Regions from separate parts of the Kineococcus rugosus genome, predicted to be linked through region 4. Evidence: riboswitches for the same ligand, from Rfam matches in the RefSeq annotation. Region 4 holds a riboswitch; each other region holds the start of a gene.
The links. Region 4 has a riboswitch for S-adenosylmethionine ahead of ACRYM6_RS16830 (methylenetetrahydrofolate reductase). Riboswitches for the same ligand answer to the same signal wherever they lie in the genome.
Positions count from the first base shown of each region.

Region 1 (7,129 bases), on a different contig from region 4:
TTCTGCCCGTTGGCGAAGATCCCGCCGACGATGGCGACGGCGCCGATGACGACGACCGTCCAGCGCGCGACCCGCACCTCCGCCCCCGGCTCGGGGTTCCCGCGCTTGATGACCGACGCGTAGACGTCGTGCGCGAACGAGGCGCTGGCCGTGATCGCCAGCCCGGCCACCACGGCCAGGATGGTCGCGAACGCGACGGCGGCGATGATCCCCAGCAGGATCGTCCCGCCGAGCTCGAACGCCAGCAGGGGCGCGGCGGAGTTCACCTTCCCCGGTGCGGCGAGGATGGCCTCCTTGCCGACGAGCGCCCCGGCGCCGTACCCCAGGACCAGGGTGAACAGGTAGAAGAACCCGATGATCCAGATGGCCCACACGACGCTGCGCCGCGCCTCGCGCGAGGACGGCACCGTGTAGAAGCGCATGAGGACGTGCGGCAGCCCCGCGGTCCCCAGGACCAGGGCCAGCGACAGCGACAGGAAGTTCAGCTTCGAGACCTCCGAGGCGCCGTACTGCGCCCCCGGCCCCAGCAGCGCCTCCCCGGCCGACCCCGGCGCGGCGACGGCCGCCCCGAGCAGGTCGGAGAGGTTGAACCCGTAGCGGGCCAGCACCCACACCGTCATGGCCCCGGCCCCGGCCACCAGCAGGCACGCCTTGATGATCTGCACCCACGTGGTGCCCTTCATCCCGCCCACCAGGACGTACAGGATCATCAGCGACCCCACGACGGCGATGACCACGTTCTGCCCCGCCGACGAGTCGATCCCCAGCAGCAGCGCCACCAGGCCGCCGGCCCCGGCCATCTGCGCCAGCAGGTAGAAGAACGACACGGCCAGGGTGGAGATCGCCGCGGCCAGCCGCACCGGCCGCTCGCGCAGCCGGAAGCTCAGGACGTCGGCCATCGTGAACCGGCCGGTGTTCCGCAGCAGCTCGGCGACCAGCAGCAGCGCCACCAGCCAGGCCACGAGGAAACCGATGGAGTACAGGAAGCCGTCGTAGCCGTAGATGGCGATCGCCCCGGCGATGCCGAGGAAGCTCGCCGCGGACAGGTAGTCGCCCGCGATGGCGATGCCGTTCTGCGGCCCGGTGAACGAGCGGCCCCCGGCGTAGAAGTCGGCGGCGGTGCGGTTGTTCCGGCTCGCGCGCAGCACCACCGCGAGGGTCACCACCACGAACACCGTGAAGATGGCGATGTTGACGAGGGGTTCGCCGATGTCGGTCACCGCTGCGCCTCCGTGTCGTGGGGGGAGTCCTGGGGGGAGTCGTGGGTCGGGTCGTGCGAGGGGTCCGCGGGCAGGTCCCGCTCGACCTCCCGGCGCAGCGCCTCCGCGGCCGGGTCGAAGCTGCGGTTCGCCCAGCGCACGTAGACCGTGGTGATGACGAACGTGGAGACGAACTGGCCCAGCCCGAACAGCAGCCCGACGGTGATGTTCGTGCCGCCCAGCCGGGTGCTCATGAAGTCGTGGGCGTAGTCGGCGAGCAGGACGTAGACGGCGTACCAGACCAGGAACAGCGCCGCCAGCGGCAGCACGAACCGGCGGAACCGCCGCCGCAGCGCCTGGAACTCCGGTGACGACCGCACCTTCTCGTACGGGTCCGGTGGCGTGTGGGACATCGGTGACCTCCTCGTCAGCGTGCTCCGAGGCTAGCGCCGCCGCGGACCCGCTTCCAGGACGCGCCCGGGGTCCCGGCGCGCCGCGCCCGCCCCCCGGCTGGGGACCGGCTGTGGACCCCGGCGCCCACGGCACCCGCCGGGGCCCCGGGACGTTGGGCAGCGCGTGAGCGAGAACGAGTACCTGGCCGTCGTCAACGCCGGCGCCGGATCGGCCCGGGCCGACGCGGTCGAGGCCGTCGTGGGCGAGCTGGCCCGCGCCGGCGACGTGGAGCTGCGCCGCACCGCCGGCCTGGACGACCTGCGCGACGCCCTCCTGGGCGCCCAGGGCCGGCAGGTGGTGGTCATGGGCGGCGACGGATCCCTGCACGCTGCGCTGCAGCTGCTCTGGGACGCCGGCCGCACCCGGGACGTCGGCCCGCTGGGCATCGTGCCGCTGGGCACCGGCAACGACCTGGCCCGCTCGCTGCGGCTGCCGCTGGACCCCGTCGCCGCCGCCCGCGTCGTCACCACCGGCCGCCCCCGCGACCTGGAGCTGCTCGTCGACTCCCACGACCGCATCACCGTCAACACCGTCCACGCCGGCATCGGCGCCTCGGCGACGGCCAAGGCGCAACGGCTGAAGAAGGGGCTCGGGGCGCTGGCCTACCCCGTGGGGGCGGTCTGGGCCGGCGTCAGCGCCGGCAAGGGCTTCCGGTTGCGCGTCGAGGTCGACGGCCGGGTCATCACCCCCGGCCCGCGCCCGGTGCTCGTGGTGGGCATCGGCATCGGCGGCACCATCGGCGGGGGAGCGCCCCTCGTGCCCGGCGCCGACCCGCACGACGGCGTCGCCGACGTCGTCGTCAGCACCTCCACCGGCCCGCTGGCCCGGGTGGGTTTCGCGGTGGGCCTGCGCCGCGGCGTCCACGTCGAGCGGCAGGACGTCACCACCGCGACCGGCAGGGTCGTGGAGGTCCACGCCGAGTCCGGCACGTTCCGGCTGAACTCCGACGGGGAGGTCACCGACCACCAGACGTCCGAGCGCTTCGAGATGCACCCCGACGTCTGGAGCGTCGTCTGCCCCCGCTGACCCCCCGCTGACCCCCGGGACGACGGGACCCCCGGGGGCGGGACGGTCCGTCCTGCCCCCGGGGGTCCTCCCGCGCCGGGACCGCGGTCAGCGGCGCATGACCCCCCGCGCGATGCGGTTGCCGATGACCTGGCCCACCTGCACGATCACGATGATCGCGAACACGGCCACGTAGATGATCCCGTAGTCGTACTGCTGCTTGCCGTACTGGATCGCGTACTCGCCCAGCCCGCCGCCGCCGACGATCCCGGCCTGCGCCGTCATGTCGACGATCCCGATGAAGATGAACGTGTACCCCAGGACCAGCGGCCCCAGGCCCTCGGGGATGACGACCCCCACGAGGATCGACAGGCGCGAGGCCCCCACCGCGCGGGCCGCCTCGACGACCCCCGGGTCGACGCTCACCAGGGACTGCTCCACGATGCGCGCCACGGCGAACGCCGCCGCGAGCGAGATCGCGAACGTCACCGCCGCCGTGCCGATCGTGGTGCGCACCACCGCGATCTGCAGCGGGGTGATCGCGGCCAGGAAGATGACGAACGGGATGGGGCGCACCAGGTTCACGACGAACCCGATGACGCCGAACACCAGGCGGTTGCCGAACAGGTTCCCCGGGCGGGTCGCGTACAGCGCCGTCCCCAGGACCAGGCCGATCACGCCGGAGACGACCAGCGAGACGACCGCCATGAACAACGTCTGCCAGATGGCGTCCTTGAACACGTCGATCGTGTCGAGGAATCCGCTGAAGTCCATGCTCAGGCCTCCTCGTCCGCGTGGATGCCCGCGGCCCGCAGCGCCTCCAGCGCCGCGTCCGCGGAACCGGTGAGCTCGTACGTCAGGGAGCCGACGCGGCGTTCGCGGATCTCCGAGACCCCGCCGTACACCAGTTCGGCGGTGGTGCCGTTGTCCCGGAACGCGGCGTCGATGCGCTGCTGCAGACCGGGTTCGTCGGTGACGCGGACGCTGACGAGCCGGCCCGGGTGGTGGGTGCGCAACCGCGCGAGGGTGTCCGCCGACGGCCGGTCGTGGGTGGCGCTGCGGACGAACCGCTGCGCGGCGGGGGTCTGCGGGGCGGAGAACACGTCGTAGGTGTCCCCGACCTCCACGACCCGCCCGTCCTCCATGACGGCGACGCGGTCGGCGATCTGCCGCACCGCCTCCATCTCGTGGGTGATGACGACGATCGTCACCCCCAGCTCGACGTTGACGCGCCGCAGCAGCGACAGGACCTCGGTGGTGGTCTCGGGGTCCAGGGCGCTGGTGGCCTCGTCGGCCAGCAGCAGCGGCGGGTTCGTCGCCAGCGCGCGGGCGATGCCGACGCGCTGCTTCTGCCCGCCGGACAGCTGCTCGGGGTAAGCGTGGGCGCGGTCGAGCAGCCCGACGAAGTCGAGCAGCTCGGCGGTTCGCCGGTCCCGCTCGGCCTTCGCCACGCCCGCGACCTTCAGCGGGTACGCCACGTTGCCCGCGACCGTCCGCGACCGGAACAGGTTGAACTGCTGGAAGATCATCCCGATTCTCGACCGGGCCGCGCGCAGCTCGCCCTCGGACAGCGTCGTGAGGTCCTGGCCGGCGACGACGACGCTGCCCGAGGTCGGCTTCTCCAGGGCGTTGATCAGCCGCACGAGCGTCGACTTCCCGGCGCCGGAGTACCCGATGACCGCGAGGACCTCGCCCTGCGCGACTTCCAGGGAAACGGCGTCGACCGCCGCGACGGAGGACCCGTCGCGGCGGTCGAAGCGCTTGCTGACCTCCGTCAGCGCGATGAGAGCGGTCACTTGCCCGCGGCGGCCTTCGCGTCGGCTTCGACCTTCGCGGTCTCCGCCTGCAGGTCGGCCGCGGAGGTGTCCTGGACGACCGCGCCGGGGTTCTCCTGCAGGAAGACCTCCTGCACGGCCGGGTCGTGCCACAGCGCCGCGAGGTCGAGGTACGTCTGGTTGCCGGTGTCGGCCTTGCGCGCGGTGAAGATGTTGACGTACGGGGCGGCGGCGGCCGCGGACGGGTCGTCGGCGACGATGATCTGGTCGTCGGTGAGCTTCGCCTTGGTCGCGTAGTCGTTGTTCACGATCGCGGCGACGACCGACCCGGACTGCAGGGCGCTGGCGGTCTGGTCGGCGGCCACGGTGGTGACGTCCACCTTCGCGGACTCGATGTCGCTGGTCTTGGAGAACGCGTTGCCGCCGTCCTTCAGCGTGACCAGGCCGGCCTCCTGCAGGACGAGCAGACCGCGGGCCTCGTTGATGGCGTCGTTGGGGATGGCGACCTTCGCGTTCGCCGGCAGTTCCTCGACGGACCCGGCGGTGAGGGAGTACAGCGGCAGCGGGTACACGGCCGTGGCCCCGATGGGCTGCAGGTCGTCGCCGGAGGTCGCGTTGTAGTTCGCGAGGTACTGGATGTGCTGGAACTGGTTCAGGTCCAGCTGCTCCTGCGACAGCGCCGGGTTCGGCTGGCTGTAGTCGGAGAAGTTGACCAGCTCGACGTCGACGTCCAGCGTCGACTTCGCGAGCTCGGTGTACGTCGTCCAGTACTGCTGCGACTTGTCGGCGACACCGATCTTCACGGTCTTCGCCTCGCCGGCTCCCGCGGCGGTCGTGCTGGTCGAGTCGTCCCGGTTGCCGAGGACGAGGGCCACGACGACCACGGCGATCACGACGACGGCGGCGACGAGGCCGATGAGCAGGCCGCGGCGCTTCGGCTTCTCGGGCAGGGCGGGGGCGTTGGACACGGGGGACACTCCGGAGGTCGTACGGGCGGGCGCGCGGCTCGCAGGGCTCCCGTGATCGACCGGCGTCCGGCGATCCGCGCTTGCCGGACGGGTCCGTCCGGCCAGGTCCTCACCTGGGGCACCCCACCGCGGAGGAGGGTTGCCGGACAGCTAGCCAGGGCTTTCCGCTGTCACTCATGACCTGGGAGGACTCTAACACCGGCTGTCTGACAGCGTGGACGGTCCCGCCGATCCGCCCGCGCGGGGGTCAGCCGCGCGCGGGGGGCAGGGCGTGGGGCAGGACGACGGCCTGCGCGGCGACGGTGACGCCGGCGGTCGTGGTCAGCGACGGGCTGCCGTGCAGGACGTACCCGTCGGCCAGGGCGGCGCTCACCTTCTCGCAGAACGACCGGTCGTCGGGGCCGGTCAGCAGCCGGTAGGCGAGCTTCTGGGGGGCGTCCTGGGGGGTGGGGTCGCTCATGCGCCGAGGCTACCGACGCCCAGCCCGTCCCGGGCGGCGCGCAGGTCCAGGTACCCCAGGGCCACGTCGGCCAGGGCGTCGGCCCGCCGCGTCGGCGCCCCCGGCGCCCAGCGCTGCTCGTCGTATTCGCGCGCCGCGCGGCCCAGCGCCCCCAGGCTGACCGCGAGCTCGCGGTCCAGGCGAGCGGCCAGCTCGGCGGGCGTGGGCGGGTCCGGGCGCAGGCCCTCGCCGTCCCCGGCCCGCAGCTGCCCCAGGACCTCGTGGTCGGTGCCGTCCCCGACCGTCCAGAACCGCACCGGCCGGTCGACGAGGTGGTTCCACACCGGCGCCCGCGCCGACCGGAACGTCAGGGTCACCGGCCGGGTCGCCAGCCCCGAGGCGGCCAGCCAGTGCCCGGCGGCCGGCGGCTGCGCGCCGTGCGCGCAGTCGGCCTCCTCGGCGTTCGTCACCAGGGCCACCCGCACCGCCCCCGCGTCCTCGAGCACGTCGCGGCGCGGGCCCAGCAGGGCGCCGAACACCCACGCCTCCTCGACCCGCAGCCGCACGATCCCGGCCGGCTGGCGGCTCACGTGCGCGCAGCGGTCGGCGACCTCCTCCAGCGTCCGCACCGCGGTGGTCCACTTCACGTCGGCCAGTGTGGCCGACCCGGCGGCGAGGTTGCGGGCCGGGCCGTGGCCGGGCCTAAGCTTCGCCGGTGGATTCGACCGAGCTCAGAGCCCTGCAGAAGCCGTTGAAGGACTCCTACCGGGAGGACCCCGCCCAGGCGCTGGTCCCGGCCCGGGCGGTGGCCGTCCTGGACGGGCAGTCCATCGGCGTCTCGGTCGACGGCTTCGCCGGGACGACCCGCGCCGGGCTGCACCCCGCCGCCGGCGGCGACGGCACCGAGGCGTGCTCGGCCGACATGCTCTGCGAGGCCGTGGCGGCCTGCGCCGGGGTGACCCTGCGCAGCGTCGCGACGGCCATGGGCGTCGAGCTGCGCAACGCCTCCGTGGCCGTCGACGCGCACTGGGACGCCCGCGGCACCCTCGGGGTCTCCCGCGAGGTCCCGATCGGGATCACCGACGTCACCATCACCTTCGACTTCACCTCCGACGCCGACGAGGCGACGGAGGCGAAGATGGTCTCCCTCGCCGAGCGGTACTGCGTCATCGCGCAGACGCTGCAGGTCCCGCCGAAGGTCACCGTCCAGCGGGCCTGACCGCCGCCCGGGCGGTGCGCGGCGGCGGGAGCCTCAGCGGTCCTCCTGCCGCCGCACCGCCGCCCGCCCGA
Region 1 covers NZ_JBJLSJ010000035.1:21,636-28,764, forward strand. The annotation lists gene ACRYM6_RS18170 (solute symporter family protein) at 1-1,220, opposite strand, end outside; gene ACRYM6_RS18175 (DUF485 domain-containing protein) at 1,217-1,612, opposite strand; gene ACRYM6_RS18180 (diacylglycerol/lipid kinase family protein) at 1,776-2,678, shown strand; gene ACRYM6_RS18185 (methionine ABC transporter permease) at 2,766-3,431, opposite strand; gene ACRYM6_RS18190 (methionine ABC transporter ATP-binding protein) at 3,434-4,453, opposite strand; gene ACRYM6_RS18195 (MetQ/NlpA family ABC transporter substrate-binding protein) at 4,450-5,409, opposite strand; SAM riboswitch class IV at 5,472-5,582, opposite strand; gene ACRYM6_RS18200 (DUF1737 domain-containing protein) at 5,648-5,860, opposite strand; gene ACRYM6_RS18205 (DUF7711 family protein) at 5,857-6,486, opposite strand; gene ACRYM6_RS18210 (OsmC family protein) at 6,555-7,058, shown strand; gene ACRYM6_RS18215 (purine-cytosine permease family protein) at 7,092-7,129, opposite strand, start outside.
Region 1: it holds a riboswitch for S-adenosylmethionine, as region 4 does, so the genes downstream of both, ACRYM6_RS18195 (MetQ/NlpA family ABC transporter substrate-binding protein) here and ACRYM6_RS16830 (methylenetetrahydrofolate reductase) in region 4, are expected to answer to the same signal.

Region 2 (7,129 bases), on a different contig from region 4:
TGTTCGTGACGTCGCCGACGGGGATGTCGTTGGCGCCGCCGGTGACGTGGCTGACGCCGTAGGGGTTGCCGTCGACGAACTTCGAACCGTCGGTGTAGCCGGGCGGGACGATGATCCCCCCGAAGTGGTAGATCGTGTTGTACAGCGCGATGAGGGTGGTCTCCTGGCCGCCGTGGGCGGTCTGGGAGGCGGTGAAGCCGGCGTAGACCTTGTCGGCCAGCTGGCCCTGGGCCCACTGCGGGCCGAGGGAGTCGATGAAGGTCTTCAGCTGCCCGGCGATGTTGCCGTAGCGGGTGGGGGAGCCGAACAGCACCGCGTCGGCCCACACGACGTCCTCGGCGGTGACGCCCGGAGCGCCCCTGCCCGCTTCGGCCTCGGCGGCCTGCTCGTCGGTGGCGGCCTTCTCCCCGCCGGTGGGCTGGCGCTGGACCTGGCGCAGCCGGACCTCCGCGCCGGCCTGCTCGCCGGTGGCGGCGAGCCTCTCGGCCATCGTCCGGACCGTGCCGGTGGCGGAGTAGTAGACGATCGCGAGCTTCACGTCGCTCACTGGGGCCTCCCGAGTCGTTGAACGTGCAAGTGTCAGGGGCCAACCTAGCCCGCTCCCGTCGCGGACGCACCCGAGGTGTGTCACGTTGGGCGCCGGAGGAGGTGGCCGTGCCCACACGCAGGACGACCCGGGCGGCGACCCCGGCCGCCAAGGACTGCGCCGTCTGCGGCCGGACCATCACCTGGCGCAAGAAGTGGGAGCGCGACTGGGACGCGGTGAAGTACTGCTCCGACGCCTGCCGCCGCCGGGCCCGGTCGTCGAAGGACCTCGACGCCGACCTCGAGGCGACGCTGCGCCGGCTGCTCGACGAGCGGGGTCCCTCCAAGACCGTCTGCCCCAGCGAGGTGGCCCGCGCCGTCGGCGGTGACGACGACTGGCGCGGGCTGGTGGAACCGGCGCGGTCCGCCGCGCGCCGGCTCGTGGCCGCCGGCGAGGCCGAGATCACCCAGGGCGGTCGCGTCGTCGACCCCTCGACCGCGAAGGGCCCGATCCGGGTGCGACGGCGCTGAGGGGCGGGCGCGGCTCGTCGCCGTGCTCGACGTCCTCTCCGGCGGGCGAGCCCGGTGAGGGGTGACGACGCCGGCGGGTTCGTCGAGGGCACCGGGTTCCGCCGCCCCCGATCGTGTGAAGCGCTTGACAGGTCGGCGTCGCGTGCCCTCCACTGGGGGAGCCATCCAGAGCGGCCGAGAGACCTGGCTCGTCGACGCCGCAGCAACCGCCCTCCCGGGTAGGTGCTCCCGCCAGGACCGATGGGAGAGGAACCCCGATGGAGCACGCACCGCTGACGCGACGTCTCGTGATCGACCTGCTGCGCGGTGCCGGGACGACCTGTCGGGCCTGACCGCCCCGACGTCCTCGAAACCGCTCCCGGAAGGTCCCGCGATGCCGCACGTCCCGCACACCCCCCTGTCCTTCGCCACCCAGCAGGTCCACGCCGGGGCTGAACCCGACCCCGTGACCGGCGCCCGCGTCACCCCCGTCCACCTCACCGCGGGGTTCGTCTTCGACGACTTCGAGCAGGCCCGGGCCCGCTTCGCCGGGGAGGACGACGGGTACGTCTACACGCGGATGGCGAACCCGACGACGGCCGCGGTGGAACGCCGGCTCGCCGTCCTGGAGGGCGGCACCGACGCCGTCCTGCTCGGCACCGGGCAGGCCGCCCTCACCGTCGCGCTCCTGGGGATCCTCGGTGCCGGGGACCACCTCGTGGCCGCCGCCGACCTGTACGAGGGGTCCCGCGGGTTGTTCCTGGAGAACTTCGCCCGGCTGGGCATCGCGGTCGACTTCGCCGCCGGGCCGCAGGACTGGGAGCGGCTCGTGCGCCCCACCACCCGCGCCTTCTTCGCCGAGTCGGTCGCCAACCCCAAGAACACCGTCCTGGACCTGCCCGCCGTCGCCGCCGTCGCGCACCGGCACGGCGTCCCCCTCGTCGTCGACAACACCTTCGCCACGCCCTACCTCCTGCGCCCCCTGGAGCACGGGGCCGACGTCGTCGTGCACTCGGCCAGCAAGTTCCTCGCCGGGCACGGCGCCGCCCTCGGCGGGGCCGTGGTGACGGGGGAGGGTTTCGACTGGAGCGGGTTCGGCCACCTGACCGCACCGGCCGGCGTCCTCGGCGGCGTGAGCTGGGTGGACCGCCACGGCCCGCACCGCGCCTACGTCGAGCACACCCGCGGTGTCGTGGCCTCCCGGATGGGACCGGCGATCTCCCCGTTCAACGCGTTCCTCGTGCAGCAGGGCCTGGAGACGCTGTCGCTGCGGGTGGCCCGGCAGAGCAGCACGGCCGAGCACCTCGCGCGCTGGCTGCGGGAGCGGCCCGAGGTGGTGGCCGTCGACCACGCCGCCCTGCCCGAGCACCCCTCGCACGCGGTGGCCCGGCGCCTGCTGCCCCGCGGGTCCGGCGCGGTGTTCTCCGTGACGCTCGCCGGTGGACGTCCTGCCGCGCAACGGTTCGTCGACGCCGTGCAGCTGTTCACCCGGATGACGCACGTCGGTGACGTGCGCTCCCTGGTCATCCACCCGGCCAGCACGACGCACGCCCACCGCACCGAGACCGAACGGCTCCAGACCGGCATCTGGCCCGGGTTGCTGCGGTTGTCCATCGGCCTGGAGGAACCGGCCGACCTGGTCGCCGACCTCGAACGCGCCCTGGCCGCCACGCATGCGCCGGCGCTGGCGGAGGTGGGTTCCTGATGGGCCGGTTGCAGCACTTCGGCTACTTCTTCTCCCGGGGTTTCGGCCCGCAGGGCTGGGGCCGGGACTACCAGGCGTGGAACGACGACTGGACCCGCCCGGACCTGTACGCGCACGCCGTCCGGGACCTCGAACGCGCCGGGTTCGACCTCGTCGTCGTCGAGGACGCCGTCTCGCTGGGCAACCCCGCGACCCTGGACCTGCGGGTGCGCGCGGCGTACGGCGGTCCCAAGCACGACCCGCTGCTCCTGGCGCCCTACCTGTTCGCGGCCACGACCCACCTCGGCGTCGTGCCGACGGTCAACGCCGGCATCACCCCGCCGTACCTGGCGGCCCGCCAGGCCGCGACGCTGCAGCACCTGTCGGGCGACCGGTTCGGGCTGAACCTCGTCACCGACGTCGGCAGCGCCCGGCACGTGGGCCGCGAACCCGTCGCGCACGACGTCGCCTACGACCGGGCGCAGGAGTGGATCGACGTCGTCCGCCGGTTGTGGCACAGCTGGGACGACGGCGCGCTCGTCGCCGACCCGGTCACCGGCCGGTTCGCCGACGGGGCGCGCCTCGACGCCTTCGAGCACCGCGGCGAGCACTTCCGCCTCGACGGCCCGCTCAACGCGCTGCCCTTCGCCGGCGGCGAACCCGTCCTCGTCTCCCCCGGGGGATCACCGCGCGGGCTGGCGTTCGCGGGGTCCCGCTCCGACGTCCAGCTCGCCCTCGCCCCCCTGGACGTCGCGCAGGTCCGCGCCTACCGGGCCCGCGTCCTGGCCGCCGCCGCGGCGGCCGGGCGCAAGGCCGACGACCTGCGCGTGCTGTTCGTCGTCAAACCCGAGCTCGTGACCAGCCGCGAGGAGGCCGACCGGCTCGTCGCGGCGTCCCGGGACCCCGGCGACGACGTCCTGCGCGAGGTGGCGCTGCACTGGTCCAGCGACCTGGAGACCGACCTCACGGCGCTGCCGCTGGACCGCCCGCTGGACCCCGCGGTGTTCGGGGACCACGTGTCCCGGGGCACGATCGCCGCGCTGCGCGGCGGGACGCCCGACGCGCCGCTGCGGGAACTGCTGGCCCGCAAGGCCCGCAAGGGGCGGATCGCGGACCGGACCGGGCTCGTCGGGACGGCCGAGGAGTTCGCCGACCTCGTCGAGGAGTTCGGGGAGGACGCCGGCAACGACGGTTTCCTGCTGTCCGGGGACCTGCACCCCGTGACGCTGCACCGGTTCCTCGACGACCTCGTCCCGGTCCTGCGGCGGCGGGGCGTCCTGCGCAGCGGGTACGGCGGGGCGGGGTTGCGGGGCAACCTCTTCGAGTTCTGAGCGGGTCAGTCCGCCAGGAACCCCCGGACCGCCGTCCGCACCCGGGCGAGGTCCTCGGCCGTCCGCACCGGGTCGCCGGGGTGCTCCAGCGCGTGGTCGGCCCCGTCGAGCTCGAGGACCTCGCGGTCGCTCTCGTGCGCGAGCACGCGGTCCCACAGCGGGTCCGCCGTCCCACCCACCAGCAGGGTCCGCGGGTGGGACCGGGCCGCGGCCAGACCCACGTCCGGCCGGTCCAGCAGCGGGGTCAGCCAGATCCCCGGCAGCCCCCGGTCGGCCGCCACCGGCAACCCCAGCGTCGTCAGGGACTTCGCCACGACCAGGCAGGGCCGCAGGTCGTCCAGGAGGAACCGCACGAGCGCGGGCACGTCCTGCGGCCGGGGCGGTCCCTGTGCCCAGGACAGCGCCAGGACGCGCCGCCCGGCGACGACGAGCTCGTCGCGGACCGCCCGCAGGACGGGCTGGTCCACGTCGTAGCCGCGCCCCGGCAGCACCAGCGCGGGTGCTCCCCGGGCGCGGCCCTCCTCGACGATCCGCACCGGCTGGCCCTCAGCTGGGGTCGGCGCCGAGCACGACCTCGAACTCCAGCAGCGAGGCGCCGGTCCCCACCGGGCGCTGGCGCTCGCCGGCGTGGGCCTCGCGGGCCCCGCCGTCGGCCCAGGCCCGGAACGCCTCCTCGGTCTCCCACTTCGTGTAGACGAAGTAGCGGGTCTCCCCGGCGACCGGGCGCAGCAGCTCGAACCCCAGGAACCCGGGGCTGCCCTCCACCGCCCCCAGCCGCGCGGCGAACCGCCGTTCCAGCTCCGGGCCGGACCCGTCCGGCACCTCGATCGCGTTGATCTTCACCACAGCCATGTCGGCAGCGTCGCAGGTTCAGTCCGCGATCGCGGCGACCGGGGGTGTCCGGGCCGCCCGCCGCGCCGGCAGCACCGAGGCCAGCACCCCCGCGACGGCGGCCACCACCACGATCCCGGCCACCTGCAGCCACGGGACGTCCAGCCGCACGGGCGTCTCGCGGATCAGCACCGAGGACGTCCCGGCCAGCCCGTACCCGGTGCCGAGCACGACCCCGAGGACGGCGGCCACCCCGGCCACCAGCAGCGCCTCCCAGGCCAGCAGCGCGCGCAGCTGGCCCCGCGTCAGCCCCAGCGCCCGCAGCAGACCGGACTCCTGGCGGCGTTCCACGACCGACAGGGCCAGGGTGTTGCCGACCCCGATGAGGGCGATGACCACGGCGATCGCGAGCAGTCCCGTCACCACCAGCAGCATCGTGGTGAGCACCTGGTCCAGGGAGTTGCGCACCGACACGATGCCGCTGACCTCGCTGGTGGGCAGGACCTGGGCCACGGCCTCGGAGATCGCGTCGGTGGTCTCCACCTGGGCCTCGTCGGTGCCGTCGGCGAGCCGGACCCAGGCGCTGGTGGGCCGCGCCCCCGGGACCAGCCGCGCCCCGTCGGCCCGGGTCACGGCCGTCGGTGCCGAGGAGTCCGGCGCGACGCGCACGGTGAACGCGGCGGTCGGCCCGCCCCCGGCCGCCCCGGTGGCGGGGTCCTCGGCCGACAGCGTGACCCGCTGGCCCTCGCGCAGGCCGGCGGCCTCCGCCGTCGTGCCGGGGACGACGACCTCCCCGTCGCGCGGCAGCGGCGTCCGCTCCTGGGAGCGCACGACGCCGGCGGCCTCGGCCGGGTCCACCGCGATGACGCCCAGGCTCAGGGCGCCGTCGGTGCTGACGAGCGTCAGGTCGCTCACCAGCGTCGTGGCCGCCACCCCGCCGGTGCCCTCGATCGCCGCCACCGCCGTCGCGTCCAGCGGCTCGGGGGCCGAGACCACGACGTCGGTGGGGTAGGAGGCGTCGATGCCGGCGGCGGCCGAGCTGCGGGTCGAGGCGGTGCCCACGACCATCGCGGTCGTCAGGGTCACCCCGATGACCAGGGCCGTGGCCGTCGCCGCCGTCCGCCGCGGGTTGCGGACGCTGTTGCCCGCCGCGAGCCGGGCGGGCACCCCGCCGAGGCGGTGGAAGGGCCGGCCGGCCAGCGACACGGCCGCCGGGACCAGGCGCTGGGCCAGCAGCAGGAACCCCAGGAAGCTGACGGCACCGGCGGCCACCGCGGGCAGCAGGTCGCCGGTGACGGCGAAGAACACCAGGGCCGCCGTCCCGGCCGTCGCGGTGAGCACCCCCAGGACCAGCCGCACCCGGCCCGCGGGGGAACCGGACGGGGCGACGTCCACCGGGCGCAGCGCCGCCAGCGGGGCGACCCGGGTGGCGTGGCGGACGGGGACGGCCGCGGCCAGGACCGTGACGGCGGTGCCGAGCACCAGGCCGGCCAGCACCGCCGAGCCGGGCAGGACCACGTCGGTCAGCGGGATGGGGGAGTCGACGCGGCCGGCGACGGCCGCGACGGCGCGCGCCAGGCCGGCCCCGGCCAGCACACCCGCGGCGGAGGCCAGCAGCCCGACGGCGAACGCCTCCCCGAGCACGCTGCGGCGGACCTGGCGGCGCTCGGCGCCCACGCAGCGCAGCAGCGCGAGCTCGCGGGTCCGCTGGGCGAGCAGGACGGCGAAGGTGTTGGCGATGACCAGCCCGGCGACGAGCACGGCGATCGCGGCGAAGGCCAGCAGGACCGTCGTGAGCCCGGCCGCCTGGCCGGTGTAGGAGTCCGCGACCCGTTGCGCCGCCTCGTCCCCGGTCGAGACGGTGACGGGCAGGCCGGTGGTGGCGGCGGTGACGGCCGTCAGCGCGTCCTGGCCGCCGGCGGCGGCGATCCGCAGCCGGTGCACGCTCGTGGCCCCCCAGGACGTCACGGCCTCGTCGGTGCCGAACACCCGCGGGGTCAGCCCGGCGCGCGGGTCGCCGGTCAGGTCGACGGTGCCGACGACGGTGACCGTCTCGGTGACCGGTGCCGACGGCTCGGCGGTCTCGCCGACCGGGTCGTGGGTCAGCGTGATCGGCGTGCCCAGCGGGACGTCGACGCGGTCGGAGACCGCGACCTCGCCCGCGGTGGCGGGCAGGCGCCCGGCGCTCAGCCGCTGCCACTGCAGGGACGGCGCGGTCCCGGTGCCGTCGGCCTGGGCGTAGGTGGAC
Region 2 covers NZ_JBJLSJ010000005.1:90,599-97,727, reverse strand. The annotation lists gene ACRYM6_RS04100 (flavodoxin family protein) at 1-547, opposite strand, end outside; gene ACRYM6_RS04095 (DUF3253 domain-containing protein) at 655-1,056, shown strand; SAM riboswitch class I at 1,215-1,320, shown strand; gene ACRYM6_RS04090 (O-acetylhomoserine aminocarboxypropyltransferase/cysteine synthase family protein) at 1,430-2,740, shown strand; gene ACRYM6_RS04085 (LLM class flavin-dependent oxidoreductase) at 2,740-4,050, shown strand; gene ACRYM6_RS04080 (alpha/beta hydrolase) at 4,056-4,586, opposite strand; gene ACRYM6_RS04075 (antibiotic biosynthesis monooxygenase family protein) at 4,597-4,902, opposite strand; gene ACRYM6_RS04070 (ABC transporter permease) at 4,921-7,129, opposite strand, start outside.
Region 2: it holds a riboswitch for S-adenosylmethionine, as region 4 does, so the genes downstream of both, ACRYM6_RS04090 (O-acetylhomoserine aminocarboxypropyltransferase/cysteine synthase family protein) here and ACRYM6_RS16830 (methylenetetrahydrofolate reductase) in region 4, are expected to answer to the same signal.

Region 3 (7,129 bases), on a different contig from region 4:
GAACGCCATCGGCACGGCCCTCGTCGTGGACGCCCCGGTCCACGTGTTCGCGGCCGAGCACTACGCCGAGACGCACCAGCCGTGGACGTGCGCCGCGGCTCCCGTGCACGACCCGGCGGGCCGCGTGCTGGGCGTCGTGGACCTCTCCGGTCCGGCCGCGACCGTCCACCCGGGGACCCTGTCGCTCGTCGCGGCGACCGCGCGGGTCGCCGAGCTGGAGATCGCGGCGCTGCACGAGCGCCGGCACCGGCCGCTGGCCGCCCTCACCGGTCCCGGCGTGCTCGTCGTGGCCCGGGACGGGTGCGTCGTCGGGGGCGCGTCGGCCGGTTCCCCGGTCACGGTCCGCGACGGTCGCGCGGTCGTCCCCGGGGTGGGGCGCTACACCGCCGAGGAGGTCCCGGGGGGCTGGCTGCTGCGCGCGCCGGACCCCGCGCACGTCCCCGCCCGCCTCGAGCTGACCGGGACCGGCGTCCGGTGGTGCTCGCCGTCGAGGACGGTCGAGGTGCCGCTGTCCCCCCGGCACCGGCAGCTCGTGGAGCTGCTCGCGGCCAGCCCGCGGGGGCTGTCCGCGGCGCAGGTGGCGCAGCGGCTGTTCGGGGACGGTGCCCGCGCGGTGTCGGCCCGGGCCGAGCTGTCCCGCCTGCGACGGCTGCTCGGCCCGGTCCTGGCGTCACGTCCCTACCGGCTCACCGTCCCGGTCGGGGAGCGCTGAACCCCACCGCTCAGACGGGGACGGGGGCCGTCGCGGCGGCGACGGCGTCGTCGAGCTCGGCCCCCAGCCCCAGGTCCTCCCCCGCCACCAGCCGGGCCTCGAGCTCGCGCACCCGGGGGATGACGAGCTCCCCGAACGCCTCGACCTCCTCCTTGACGTGCAGGAAACCCAGCAGCAGCAGGTCGACGCCGACGAGCCGGTACGCCAGGACGCGGCGCGCCACCTCGTCGGGGGTGCCGACCAGCCCGGTCCGGAACCCGTCGTTGTACTGGACGAGGTCGCGGAACCCGCTGTCGGCCCACATGCCCTTGCCGTCGCGGGTGGAGTTCCCGGCCTCCTGCACCGCGGCGCCGAACCCCTCGACCTTGGCGCGGTCGGCCTTGGCGATGATCTCCTCCAGGACGGCCTCGGCCTCCTCGCGGGTGTCGCGCACCAGGGCGAACCCGTTCAGCCCGAACCGCACCGACCGGCCGTTCGCGGCGGCCAGCGCGCTGACCTCCCGCACCCCGGCGGCGGCGTCCGCGATCGACTTGCCGTTCATGAAGTACCAGTCCGAGACACGGCCCGCCATGGCCTGCGCGGCGGTGGAGTTCCCGCCCTGGAACACCTCGGGCGCGGCCGTGGGCTGCGGGCGGAAGGTGATGTCGGTGGCGTTGAAGAACTCCCCGGACTGGCTGTAGCCGTCCTGGCTCCACACCCCGCGCAGCAGTTCGATGAACTCCTCGGACTGCTTGTAGCGGTCGTCGTGCTCGTGCCAGGTGACCCCGAGCTGCGTCGCCTCGTCCTTGAACCAGCCGGACACCACGTTCAGCGCGAGGCGGTTGCCGGTGAGCTCCTGGGCGGTCGCGGCGAACTTCGCCAGGACCCCCGGGTGCCAGAAGAACGGGTGGACCGCGGCGATGACCTTCAGCCGCTCGGTCGCCAGCAGCAGGGCCAGGGAGAACGACGTCGACTCGTGCTGGGCGTCGGCCCCGTAGGAGGCGAGGTAGCGCACCTGGGTGAGGGCGTACTCGAACCCGACGCGCTCGGCGGCGCGGGCCACCTCGACGTTGTAGGCGGGCTCGTGGCTGGTGCGCTGCTCGATCGTCGAGACGACCAGCCCGCCGGAGACGTTGGGGACCCAGTAGGCGAACTTCAGGGGCTCGTGCAGGGACATGACGCGGCCGCTCCTCCATCGGTCCTGGCGGTAGCACCCCCCAGGGGGGGGTTGCTGCGGCATCGTCGAGCCAGGTCTCTCCGCCGCTCTGGATGGGATCGGTGCACCCTACCCCGGTGACGGGCCGGCGCGCCGGGGAACGCCGACGCCGCTCCCGGTGACCGGGAGGGGCGTCGGCGTTCGGGCGGGGCGTTCGGACGGGGCGTTCAGACGGGGGTCGGCACCACGCCGGCCAGCACCAGGCACGAGACCGCCAGGACGACGAGGATCGCGACGTCCAGCCCGCGCGAGCGGACCGCGAGCGCCCCCGCGACCCGCACCGGCAGCACCAGCCGCAGGACGGCGGCGACGGCCAGGTCCGCCCCGAGCAGCACCCCGCCCGGGGTGGGGCCGGCCAGCAGCGTCAGCACCAGCGCGAGGACGATCCCGCCGACGAGCGTCAGCAGGACGGCGTTGCCCGGGGTCGGGACGCGCTCGGTGGTCACGGTGCCGACGCTACCGGCGGGTCTCAGTGCGCGAAGTGGCGCGCGCCGGTGAAGTACATCGTGACGCCGGCCTTCTCGGCGGCCTCGACGACCTCGGCGTCGCGGATGGAACCGCCCGGCTGCACGATCGCCCGGACCCCGGCGTCGAGGAGGATCTGCGCCCCGTCGGCGAAGGGGAAGAACGCGTCGGACGCGGCGACCGAGCCGGTGGCCCGGTCCGCGCCGGCGCGCTCGACGGCCAACTTGCAGGAGTCGACGCGGTTGACCTGGCCCATGCCGACGCCGACGGAGGCGCCGTCCTTGGCGAGCAGGATCGCGTTGGAGCGCACCGAGCGGACCGCGCGCCAGGCGAACTCGAGGTCGGCCAGGACCTCCGGGGAGGCCGCCTGACCGGCCGCGAGCGTCCAGTTCGCGGGGGCGTCGCCCTCGGCGTCGACGGCATCGAGGTCCTGGACGAGGACGCCACCGGAGACGTGGCGCCACTCCCGGGCCTGCCGGGAGTAGCCCTCGGGCAGCTGCAGCAGGCGGATGTTCTTCTTGGCCCGCAGGACCTCCAGCGCGTCGTCGTCGAAGCCGGGGGCGATGACGACCTCGGTGAACACGTCGGCGACCTGGGCGGCCATGGCGGCGGTCACGACGCGGTTGGCGGCGATGACGCCGCCGAAGGCGGAGACGGGGTCGCAGGCGTGGGCCTTGGCGTGCGCGTCGGCGACGTCGGTGCCGGTGGCGACGCCGCACGGGTTGGCGTGCTTGATGACGGCGACGGCCGGCGCGTCGAAGTCGTGCGCGGCGCGCAGGGCGGCGTCGGCGTCGACGTAGTTGTTGTAGGACATGGCCTTGCCGTGCAGCTGCACGGCCTGCGCGATGCCCGGCGCGGACGTCGGGTCGACGTAGACGGCGGCCTGCTGGTGCGGGTTCTCGCCGTAGCGCAGGACGTCGGTGCGCTCCAGGGCGACCCCGGCGACCGCGGGCCAGCCCCGGTCGGCGTCGTCGAGGGTCTGCTCGGCGAACCAGGACGCCACGGCGGTGTCGTAGGCGGCGGTGTGCGCGAACGCGGCGGCGGCGAGCCGCTTGCGGGCGGTGAGGTCGAACCCGCCGTCGGCGACGGCGGCGAGGACGTCGGCGTACTTCGCGGGGTCGACGACGACGGCCACGCTGGGGTGGTTCTTCGCGGCGGCGCGGACCATGGAGGGGCCGCCGATGTCGATCTGCTCGACGACCTCGTCGTACCCGGCGCCGGAGGCGACGGTCGCGGCGAACGGGTAGAGGTTCACGACGACGAGGTCGAAGGGCTCGACGTCGAGCTCGGCGAGCTGGCGGACGTGGTCGGGCAGGCGGCGGTCGGCGAGGATCCCGGCGTGGACCCGCGGGTGCAGGGTCTTGACGCGGCCGTCGAGGCACTCGGGGAACCCGGTGAGCTCCTCGACGGGGGTCACGGGCACGCCCGCGGCGGCGATGCGGGTCGCGGTGGACCCGGTGGAGACGAGGGCGACACCGGCCGCGTGCAGCCCCCGGGCGAGCTCCTCCAGGCCGGTCTTGTCGTAGACGCTGACCAGCGCGCGCTTCACGGGGACCTTCGTGACCTGGGGGTCCATCAGCGGGGTGCCGTCCTCTCGGGGTGGGGGGTCGCGCGGGCCAGTCGCCCGACGACGTCGACGAGCAGTTCGCGCTCGCGGGTCTTGATGCGCTCGTGCAGGGAGGCCTCGTCGTCGTCGTCCAGGACGCGCACGGCGACCTGGTCGAGGATCGGGCCGGTGTCGACGCCGGCGTCGACGAGGTGCACGGTGCAGCCGGTGACCTTCACGCCGTGGGCCAGGGCGTCGCGGACGCCGTGGGCCCCGGGGAAGGAGGGCAGGAGGGCGGGGTGGGTGTTGACCAGGCGGCCGGCGAAGGCGTCGACCACGGGGGCGCCGAGGATGCGCATGAACCCGGCGAGGACGACGAGGTCGGGGTCGCGGCGGGCGACCTCGGCGGCGAGCGCGGCGTCCCAGGCGGGGCGGTCGGCGAAGTCGGCGGGGCTGACGGTGAAGGTCTCGACCCCGGCGGCGGCGGCCCGCTCCAGCGCGGTCACCCCCGGCTTGTCGGAACCGACGGCGACGACGCGCCACTGCGGGTCGTCGGCGTCGAGCAGGGCCTGCAGGGTCGAACCGGATCCGGAGGCGAGGACGACCACACGTGCGGACACGTGGGCAGACTCTAGTCGCCGGGGCGGTCCGCGCCGCAACGCGCCGCGGGGCGGTCCGGCGGCCCCGTCAGGGGGTGGGGCGGTCGTCGCCGAGGAGCTTGCGCGGGGTCCCGGGGGCGCCGGCGGCGGCCCCGGGCAGGTCGATCACCAGTTCCGCCCCGCGCCAGGCGCGCCACGCCCGGCCCAGCAGGACCGCGAGGACGGCGCCGGCGGCGACCTCGCCGGCGACGACGGCCCCGGTCAGCAGCGCGTCCGGGCCGACCTGCCCGAGCCGGCCGTGCCCGAGGGCGCCGGAGGCCAGGGCGGACAGCAGCGCGACCCCGGCGCCGGTCAGCGCGCCCTGGACCAGCGCGGTGGCGCAGCGGTGCAGCAGCCCCTCGACCCGGCGGCCGCGGCGGGCGGCCAGCACCTGGGCGAGCGCGCCGACGAGGACGGGCGCGGCGACGGCGGCCCACGCCAGCGCCGGGGTGGCCCCGGGCGCGGGCAGCGCGCCCAGGACGGGGACGGTCGGCAGCACGTCCAGCGACGTCCCGCCGGGGGCCACGGAGGTCCCGGTGCCCACGGCGAAGCCCGTCCCGCTCGTCCAGGCCACCCCCCACACGGCGAGGGTGGGCAGCAGCAGCGCCTGCGCGAGGGTGAGCAGCGCCCCGCCGACCAGGCCCGGGGTCAGAGCCCGGTGCAGCGCGAGGACGTCGTCGCGGCCGTGGAGCAGCGCGGCCGCCACGACGAGGGAGCCGACGGCGGCGAGCCCGAGGACCGCGGCGGCCGCCGGGCGCCAGGCCGCCGCCAGCCAGGCGGGGACGGCCGCCGGCGTCGCCGGGCGCAGCGGCCACAGCGCGGCCAGGGCGCCCAGGCCCCCCACGAGGCACCCCCCGAGCAGCGCGCTTGCCGGGGAGGCGGCCCCGACGCCGCTGCGCGCGACCAGCGCGACGAGCAGGGTCAGGAGGCCGTACGCGGCGGTGAACATCCCCAGGGCGGGCCCGAACGGCGCCGGGCGCTCGGACTCGGCCTGGTCGGCGAGCCACATCCGCACCGCCCGCCGGGCCGAGAGCCCGGCCAGCAGCGTCACCCCCAGGGGGGCGACCCCGAGGGTGCCGCCGACGATCGCGACGTCGGCGCCGTGGGCGAGCAGCCACAGGTCCGCGCCGACGCGGGCGACCGCCGCCAGCGACGACGTGGAGCGCACCGAGGCGATCCAGCCGACGATGCACAGCAGCAGGACCGGGACGAGCAGGGACAGCACCGCCCGCACGGCCGCGCCGAGCAGCGGCCCGGGGTCGGGCAGGGTGCGGGGCCGGCGCGGGTCGCGGCCGGTCGGGCGGGGGCGGGCGGTGGGGCGGCTACCGGCGGTGGACATCCCTGCGATGGTCCCCCGCCCCGGCGCCGCGGGTCGCGCGCGACGCGCGTGCGGGGGCGGGTTTTCGCGCGGACGCCCCCGCCGACGGGGTCGGCGGGGGCGTCCGGTGCTGCGCCGCGGGGCGGCGCGGGGGCGGGGCTCAGAGGGCCTGGAAGATCTCCCGGGCCAGCTTCGCGGTCTCCGACGGCGTCTTGCCGACCTTCACCCCGGCCGCCTCGAGGGCGTCCTTCTTGGCCTGCGCGGTGCCGGCCGAACCGGACACGATGGCGCCGGCGTGGCCCATCGTCTTGCCCTCGGGGGCGGTGAACCCGGCGACGTAGCCGACGACGGGCTTGGTGACGTTGGCCTCGATGAACTTCGCGGCGCGTTCCTCGGCGTCGCCGCCGATCTCACCGATCATCACGATGACGTCGGTGTCGGGGTCGTCCTGGAACGCCTGGAGCGCGTCGATGTGGGTGGTCCCGATGACCGGGTCCCCGCCGATGCCGACGGCCGAGGAGAAGCCGATGTCCCGCAGCTCGTACATCATCTGGTAGGTCAGGGTCCCCGACTTCGAGACCAGGCCGATGCGGCCGGACTGCGTGATGTCGGCGGGGATGATCCCGACGTTGGACTGGCCGGGACTGATGAGGCCCGGGCAGTTGGGGCCGACGAGGCGGGTCGTGCCGGACTTCGCGGCGAGGGCGTAGAACTCGGCGGTGTCGTGGACCGGGACGCCCTCGGTGATGACGACGACGAGCGGGGTGGCCGCCTCGATGGCCTCGACGACGGCGCCCTTGGTGAACTTCGCCGGGACGAAGATCACGGAGACGTCGGCGCCGGTGGCCTCGCGGGCCTCACCGACGGAGGAGAACACCGGGACCGCGACGGGCGAGCCGTCGGCGGCGGTGAAGTCGACGCTCTGCCCGCCCTTGCCGGGCGTGACGCCGCCGACGATGTTCGTGCCGGAGGCCAGCATCCGCTGGGTGTGCTTGCGCCCCTCGGACCCGGTCATCCCCTGCACGAGGACCTTGGAGTCGGAGTTGATGAAGATCGACACGGTTCAGGCCCCCACGTTCGCCAGTTCGGCGGCCTTGTCGGCCGCGCCGTCCATGGTGTCGACGACCGTGACGAGCGGGTGGTCCGCCTCGGCGAGGATCGCGCGACCCTCCTCGACGTTGTTGCCGTCCAGGCGCACGACGAGCGGCTTGGTCGCCTCGTCGCCGAGGATGCCGAGGGCGGACACGATGCCCTT
Region 3 covers NZ_JBJLSJ010000014.1:32,861-39,989, forward strand. The annotation lists gene ACRYM6_RS09895 (GAF domain-containing protein) at 1-712, shown strand, start outside; gene sfnG (dimethylsulfone monooxygenase SfnG) at 723-1,868, opposite strand; SAM riboswitch class I at 1,881-1,967, opposite strand; gene ACRYM6_RS09905 (DUF3017 domain-containing protein) at 2,075-2,353, opposite strand; gene purH (bifunctional phosphoribosylaminoimidazolecarboxamide formyltransferase/IMP cyclohydrolase) at 2,377-3,948, opposite strand; gene purN (phosphoribosylglycinamide formyltransferase) at 3,948-4,577, opposite strand; gene ACRYM6_RS09920 (cell division protein PerM) at 4,606-5,895, opposite strand; gene sucD (succinate--CoA ligase subunit alpha) at 6,035-6,934, opposite strand; gene sucC (ADP-forming succinate--CoA ligase subunit beta) at 6,938-7,129, opposite strand, start outside.
Region 3: it holds a riboswitch for S-adenosylmethionine, as region 4 does, so the genes downstream of both, sfnG (dimethylsulfone monooxygenase SfnG) here and ACRYM6_RS16830 (methylenetetrahydrofolate reductase) in region 4, are expected to answer to the same signal.

Region 4 (7,129 bases):
AGTGGACGACGGCGTCGGGGTAGCGCAGGTCGGTCGTGGGGTGGGTCATCGTGGGGCGTCCTCAGGCCGTGGCGAACTGGTTGACGGGTCGGGCCAGGCCCAGGGTGGAGCGCAGCGTCGCGCCGGCGACCGGCGGCTGGAGCAGCCGGGCGACGCGCAGCGCCGGCAGGGTCGTGCGCAGCAGCGCCCGCAGGTCCTCGTCGAGGACGGCCGCGTGCAGCCGGACGCCGTCCACCGAGCCGGCCAGCCCGGCCAGGTACCGGGCCAGGCCTTCGCCCGACCCCGCCCAGCGGATCCGGCCGAGGTCCGGGGCGGTGCCGTCGGCGTCGAGGGCCGCGAGGCGGTCCGGCGCCGGGTGGGCCTCGGTGTCCAGGGCGAACTCGACGTCGAGCACGACGAGCGGGCCGCCCGCGCGGCGGCGGGCCCGCTCGTCGCCGCTGAGCACCACGTCGGCCGCGGTCCGGTCGGTCAGGTCGCGCTCGTGGACGGCGACGACCGACTGGCCCTGCGGGGACCGCGGGACGGTGAGCGGGCCCTTGACGGAGAACGTGTCCGCGACGACGTCGACGTGGTGCAGGCGGTCGCGGTCGACGTAGCGGCCCGTGGCGACGTCGCGGATCACCGCGTCGTCCTCCCAGGAGTCCCACAGCGCCCGCACGGCGCGGACGACGTCGGCGAGCTCGGCCGCCGGGTCCGCGGGCACGGGCAGGTCCACGGCCCGGGCGGTCTGCGCCGGTGAGGTCGTCGCGACCCAGCCGGCCCGCCCGTGGCTGGAGTGGTCGAGGGAGGCGATCTGCGCGGCGAGGTGGAACGGCTCGGCGTACGTCGTCGCGGCCACCGGCAGCAACCCGATCGCGTCGGTCGTCCCGGCCAGGAACGCCGCCCGCTGCACGGCGTCGAGGTGCCCGACGGGGTTGCGGGGGTTGGTGCTGGTGCTGTCCTCGAACGTCAGCCCCGTCAGGCCCTGGGCCTGGGCCGTGACGGCGAACTCCCGGAGCCGGGCGGGGGAGAACACCTGGTCGGGGGTCGTGCGGGAGCGGCGCCAGGCGGCCGGGTGCCACCCGCCGCCGTCGACCTCCAGGAACACGTGGAACGGGGTGGGCATGTCTGCTCCTGATCTGGGGGGAGGGGTCACGGGGTGGGGGTCGGGCGCGCCGTCCCCCACCGTCCCCGGCCGGTGGGCGCCGCACCGGGGAACCCTCGCGGCGGAAACCTCGCGAAGGCCCTTGCGGATCGGTGCGGGTGTGTCACAGTGAGGCACCCGAGAGCGGAGGTGCGAGGTGCGAGGACATCGAGTGTGGACGCGTTTGTGCGCTGCCGCAACCAGTTTCGGAGGCGCGGTCGTCGAGGGTCTGGCGCTGGCCGGGCACGGTCAGTGGGGGTTCCCCTGGTCCCCGGTCGACACCGAACCGGAACCGGGTCCCGGTGAACTGAGCTGGGCGGAGTTCGAGGCCGAGCTCCACGCGCTGCTGTCCGGGGACGTCCGCGGTGCCGGCGGTGGTCCCCGCCCCGACAGCGAGCCCGTGCCCTGAGGCCCGGCCCGCCACGCGGCGGGCGCCGGCGCCCCGCCGGGGGTGGTGGATCGTGCACCGTCGGCGCGCCCGGTGCGGGGTGGGTGCGGGGTCGCGGTGCTCCGCGGTGCTCGTCACCTCAGGCCTGCGCGGGTTCCCCGGGCGCCAGCCCGGCGGCCTTCCAGGCGGGGAAGCCCCCGTCGACCTGCACGACGTTCGTGAACCCCGCGGCGAGCAGCTCGGCGGCGACCGGGCCCGACCCGGCCGTCGAACCGCAGATCACGACGATCTCCTGGTCCAGTCCGGTCAGCTGTGGCAGGGCCCCGGGGCCACCGACGGTGAACGCCGGCCCGACGTCGGTCGTGGCGACGACGACGGCCTGCGGCAGTCCGCCGTGGGCCGCGCGCCCGGCGTCGCTGCGGACGTCGACGAGCAGCGCGCCACCGGCGACGGCCCGCCCGGCGGTCAGCGCGTCCACCGAGGGGGCTGCGGGCGAGGGGGTCGGGCTCATGTCACTCCTGGGGTGTGGGTCACGGGACGTCCACGCGGTCGCGTGAGCGGGGTTCGGCCGCGCGGGCGGGTCAGCGCGGTTCGGGCACCGGGCCGAGGAAGGTCTCGGGAGCCGGCCGGGCGTCCGTCAGGGGACCCCAGTGGCCGTCCACGACGCCGTACTGCAGTTCCGGCCCGGTGGTCAGGAAGCGCCCGACCGCCGCGACGAGCCGGTCCACGTCGTCCGAGCTCGTCCCCACCCCGGTCGAGGCGCGCAGCCCGCCCTCGACCAGGCCCAGGGAGTCCGCGAACCGGTGCGCGCAGAACCGGCCGTCGCGCACGCCGATGCCGTGCTCGGCCGACAGGTACGCGGCGACCTCCGAGACCGGGCGACCCGGGACCGTGAAGGTCACGACCCCCACGGCGTCGGCCGGGTGCGGTCGCACCACCTCGACGCCCTCCAGCGCGCCCAGGCCCTCCACGAGCCGGTCGCGCAGCGCGGCCTCGTGGGACTCCAGGGCCGCGGTGGGCAGGGCCGCCAGCGTCGCGCACGCCTGGGCCAGCGCCACCGCGCCGACGACGTTGGGCGAGCCCGCCTCGTGCCGGTCCGGGCCGTCCGCCCAGCGCACCGCGTCGTGGCTCACGTCGAGGGTGGCGCCGCCCCCGGCCAGGTAGGGCTCGGCGGCGTCCAGCCAGTCGCGGCGGCCCACCAGGGCGCCGGCCCCGAAGGGGGCGTACAGCTTGTGGCCGGACAGGGCGATCCAGTCCAGGTCGTCGGCGGGGTCGTCGGCGGCGAGGCTGACCCGGCGGTGCGGCAGCAGCTGGGCGCCGTCGACGGCGATGCGGGCACCGGCGGCGTGCGCGGCCCGCGCCAGCCGGCGCAGCGGCAGCACCTCGCCGGTCACGTTGGAGGCCCCCGCGACGGCCAGCAGCGCGTACCGCCCGGTGGCCAGCTCGGCCTCCAGCAGGCTCGCGGTCTCCTCCGCGTCGGACCCGCCGCGGACCACCGTGGTGCGCGCCGAGCGCTGCCAGGACAGCAGGTTCGCGTGGTGCTCGACGTCGGCGACCAGCACCCGGGCCCCGTCCGGGACGGCCCGGGCCAGCAGGTCGAGGGCGTCGGTGGTGCTGCGCGTGAACACCACCAGGTCGTCCCCGCGGGCCCCGAGGAACCCCGCCACCTGGGCCCGGGCCTGCTCGAACAGCGCGGTCGAGACGCGGGACAGGTACCCGGCCCCGCGGTGCACGCTGGCGTAGTGCGGCAGCACCTGCGCGACGCGGGCGGCCACGACGGCCAGGGCCGGGGCGCTGGCCGCGTTGTCCAGGTTGACGTAGGTGGCCCGGCCCCCGGTGGCCAGCGGCACGACGGTGTCGGCGCCGACGACGGGCAGCAGGGGAGCGAGGGCGGGACGGGAGGGGCGGCTGGGGCTCAGGGTGCTCGTCGTCACGCGAGGTCTCCTCGGGGAGTGGACCCTGCCGGGAGGACCGGGGCCCGCCCGGCGAGGTCCGCGCTTGCCGGAACCACCTCGGAACCGGCCAGGTCGTCACCCGGGGCACCCCACCGCGGAGGAGGGTTGCCGGCCAGCGAGCCGGGGCTTGTCGCTGGCGCTCATGACCTGGGGCGAGATTGCCACGGGCGACCGGCCGGAATCAAGGTCGGCGTGTCGCGGGCCGTTCGGGGGAACCCCTTGTGGCCGGCGTCGGCGCCGGTCTACATTCGAAGCACACCATCCAGAGCGGCCGAGAGTCCTGGCTCGACGACGCCGCAGCAACCCCCCGAGCCCGGGCGAGGGTGCTAACGCCAGGCCGATGGAGTTCGTGATGCGCACCACCGATGTCGCCACCCCCTACCCGGTTCCCGGCCGGGGAACCGCGCGATGACGCTCGCGCCTCTCGTCGCCGGTGCGACGGGGCGGCCCACGCTCAGTTTCGAACTCTTCCCGCCCCGGTCCGACGGTGGCCGGGAAACCCTGTGGCGCAAGCTGTCCGACCTGCTCGCGGCGAACCCCGACTTCGTGTCGGTGACGTTCGGGGCGGCCGGGGCGACGCGGGGGCCCAGCCGGGACCTGCTGTGCCACGTCCTGCGCACCACGGCCGTCCCGGCCATGGCGCACCTGACCTGCGTGGGGTCCTCCCGCCGGGAGGTCGTGGAACTGGCCGGGGAGTTCTTCGACGCCGGCGTGCGCAACGTCCTCGCCCTGCGCGGCGACCCGCCGGCCGGCGCCGCGGACTGGGCCCCGCACCCCGACGGGGTCGCCACGGCCCGCGACCTGGTGGAACTCCTCCAGGTCGCCGACCGGCGCCGGCTGGCCCTGCGGGGAGGGTCGCGCCCCCTCGACGAGGGTGAGCTCACCCTGGCCGTCGCCGCGTTCCCGCGGGGCCGCGACGAGCACGAGCTCGCCGTCCTGCGGGCCAAGCAGGACGCCGGTGCCCGGTTCGCGATCTGCCAGGTCACGTTCTCGGCCGACGAGTACGCCGCGTTCGTCCACCGCGCCCGGGCCGCCGGGATCACCATCCCCCTGCTGCCCGGCCTCGCCGTCTCCGACGACGCCCGCCGGCTGCAGCGGATCGGTGAGCTCACCGGGGTCCCGGCCCCCCGCGCCCTGCTCGCCGCCCTGGACGACGAGGACCCCCGGGCCCGCCGCCGCGCGGCCACGGCGTTCACCTCCGGCCTGGCGCACGGGCTGCTCGCCGCCGGTGCCCCCGGCCTGCACCTGTACACGTTCAACGCGGCCGCGCCCGCGCTGGACCTCCTCGACCACCTCGACCTGACCCGACCCGCGACCCGACCCGCGACCCGACCCGCCGACCCCACTCCGGCCGCCCCGGCGGCCGCCGCTGCAGGAGGACCCACCCGATGAGCGACACGACCCCCACCGGGACGCCCGCGTGGACCGCGACGATCCTGGGGTACCCCCGGATCGGCCCCGACCGCGAGACCAAGAAGGCCCTCGAGGCGCTGTGGTCCGGCAAGGCCGACCTGGCCACCACCGAGGCCGCGCTCGCCGCCGTCCGGGCCGCCACCGTCCGCCGCCTCAACCGCCTGGGCCTGCCCGCCCACGACGCGTCCATCCCGTCGTCGTTCTCCGCCTACGACCAGGTCCTCGACGCGGCCGTGGCCGTCGGCGCGGTGCCCGAGCGGTTCGCCGACCTCGTCGGGGAGGACGGCAGGGTCGACCTCGCCGGGTACTCCACCATCGCCCGCGGCCGCGGGGCGCAGGCGCCGCTGGAGATGACGAAGTGGTTCGACACGAACTACCACTACCTCGTCCCCGAGATCGGCCCCGGCACCCGCTTCCGGCACGCCGACGACCGCGGCGTGCGCGAGTTCGCCGAGGCCCTGGCCGACGGTTTCCTCACCCGGCCCGTCGTCGTGGGCCCGGTGACGTTCCTGCTGCTGGCGAAGGCCGCCGACGGCAGCCCCGAGGGGTTCGCGCCGATCTCCCGCCTCGACGACCTGCTGGGCGCCTACGAGGACCTCCTGAGCGCCTACGCCGCCGCGGGCGCCGAGTGGGTGCAGCTCGACGAGCCCGGCCTGGTCAGCGACTCCGCGACCGCCGGCGTCGACGGGCTCACCGACCTCGTGCGGGCCGCCTACGACCGCCTCGGCGCGCTCGCGGGCCGGCCGCGGCTGCTCGTCGCCACCCCCTACGGCGACGCGGGCGACCACCTCGCCGCCCTGGCCGCCGTCGACGGGCTGGCCCTGGACCTGGTGAAGGGTGCCGTCCCGGCCGACCGCTCGGTCCTGGCCGGCAAGACGGTCGTCGGCGGCGTCGTCGACGGTCACAACATCTGGCGCCGCGACCTCGTGCGGGCCCTCGCCGCCCTGCGCGAGCTGGAGGGCCACGCCGGGCACGTCGTGGCCGGGACCTCCACCTCGCTGCTGCACGTCCCGCACGACGTCGCCCGCGAGACGGCGCTGGACGAGCGGCTGCGCGGCTGGCTCTCCTTCGCCGACCAGAAGGTCGGCGAGGTCGTCCTGCTGGGCCGGGCGCTCGGCGACGCGGCCGCCGTCGAAGCCGAGCTGGCCGCCTCGGCCGCGGCGCTGGCCGACCGGCTCACCGCCCCCGGCGTCGTGCGCCCGCAGGTGCGCGAGCGCCTCGCGGCCCTGACCCCGGACGCCTTCGGCCGCAGCGACTACGCCGTCCGGCGCGCCGCGCAGGACGAGGCCCTGGACCTGCCGGCGCTGCCGACGACCACCATCGGCTCGTTCCCGCAGACCACCGAGATCCGCAGGGCCCGCGCGGCGTGGTCGCGCGGCGAGCTCGCCGAGGCCGCCTACGAGGAGTTCCTGCGCGCCGAGATCGACCGCGTCGTGCAGCTGCAGGAGGAGCTCGGCCTGGACGTCCTCGTCCACGGCGAACCCGAGCGCAACGACATGGTCCAGTACTTCGCCGAGCACCTCGACGGTTTCGCCGTCACGCAGCACGGCTGGGTGCAGTCCTACGGCTCGCGCGGCGTCCGCCCGCCGATCCTGTGGGGCGACGTGACGCGCCCGGCGCCGATCACGGTCCCGTGGAGCACCTACACCGCGAGCCGGACGACCCGGCCCGTCAAGGGGATGCTCACCGGCCCGGTGACGATCCTGGCGTGGTCGTTCGTCCGCGACGATCAGCCGCTGGGCGACACCGCGAACCAGGTGGCCCTCGCCCTGCGCGACGAGGTCGCCGACCTGGAGGCGGCGGGCATCGGCATCGTGCAGGTCGACGAACCCGCGCTGCGCGAGCTGCTGCCGCTGAAGACCGCGGACCAGGCGGCCTACCTCGACTGGTCGGTCGCCTCGTTCCGCCTCGCCACCGCCGGTGCGGCCGACGCCACCCAGATCCACACCCACCTGTGCTACTCGGAGTTCGGGGAGGTCATCGAGGCGATCGACGGCCTCGACGCCGACGTCACCAGCATCGAGGCCGCGCGCTCGCGCATGGAGGTCCTCACCGACATCGCCGCCGCCGGGTTCGCCCGCGGCATCGGGCCGGGCGTGTACGACATCCACTCCCCGCGCGTGCCGTCCGCGGAGGAGGTCGTCGGCCTGCTGCGCGCCGCCGTCGCGTCCGTCCCGGCGCGGCAGGTGTGGGTCAACCCCGACTGCGGGCTGAAGACCCGCGGGTACGCCGAGACCACGGAGTCGCTGC
Region 4 covers NZ_JBJLSJ010000030.1:34,503-41,631, reverse strand. The annotation lists gene ACRYM6_RS16850 (NtaA/DmoA family FMN-dependent monooxygenase) at 1-49, opposite strand, end outside; gene ACRYM6_RS16845 (LLM class flavin-dependent oxidoreductase) at 62-1,105, opposite strand; gene ACRYM6_RS16840 (rhodanese-like domain-containing protein) at 1,651-2,022, opposite strand; gene ACRYM6_RS16835 (aminotransferase class V-fold PLP-dependent enzyme) at 2,093-3,445, opposite strand; SAM riboswitch class IV at 3,501-3,614, opposite strand; SAM riboswitch class I at 3,722-3,813, shown strand; gene ACRYM6_RS16830 (methylenetetrahydrofolate reductase) at 3,875-4,858, shown strand; gene metE (5-methyltetrahydropteroyltriglutamate--homocysteine S-methyltransferase) at 4,855-7,129, shown strand, end outside.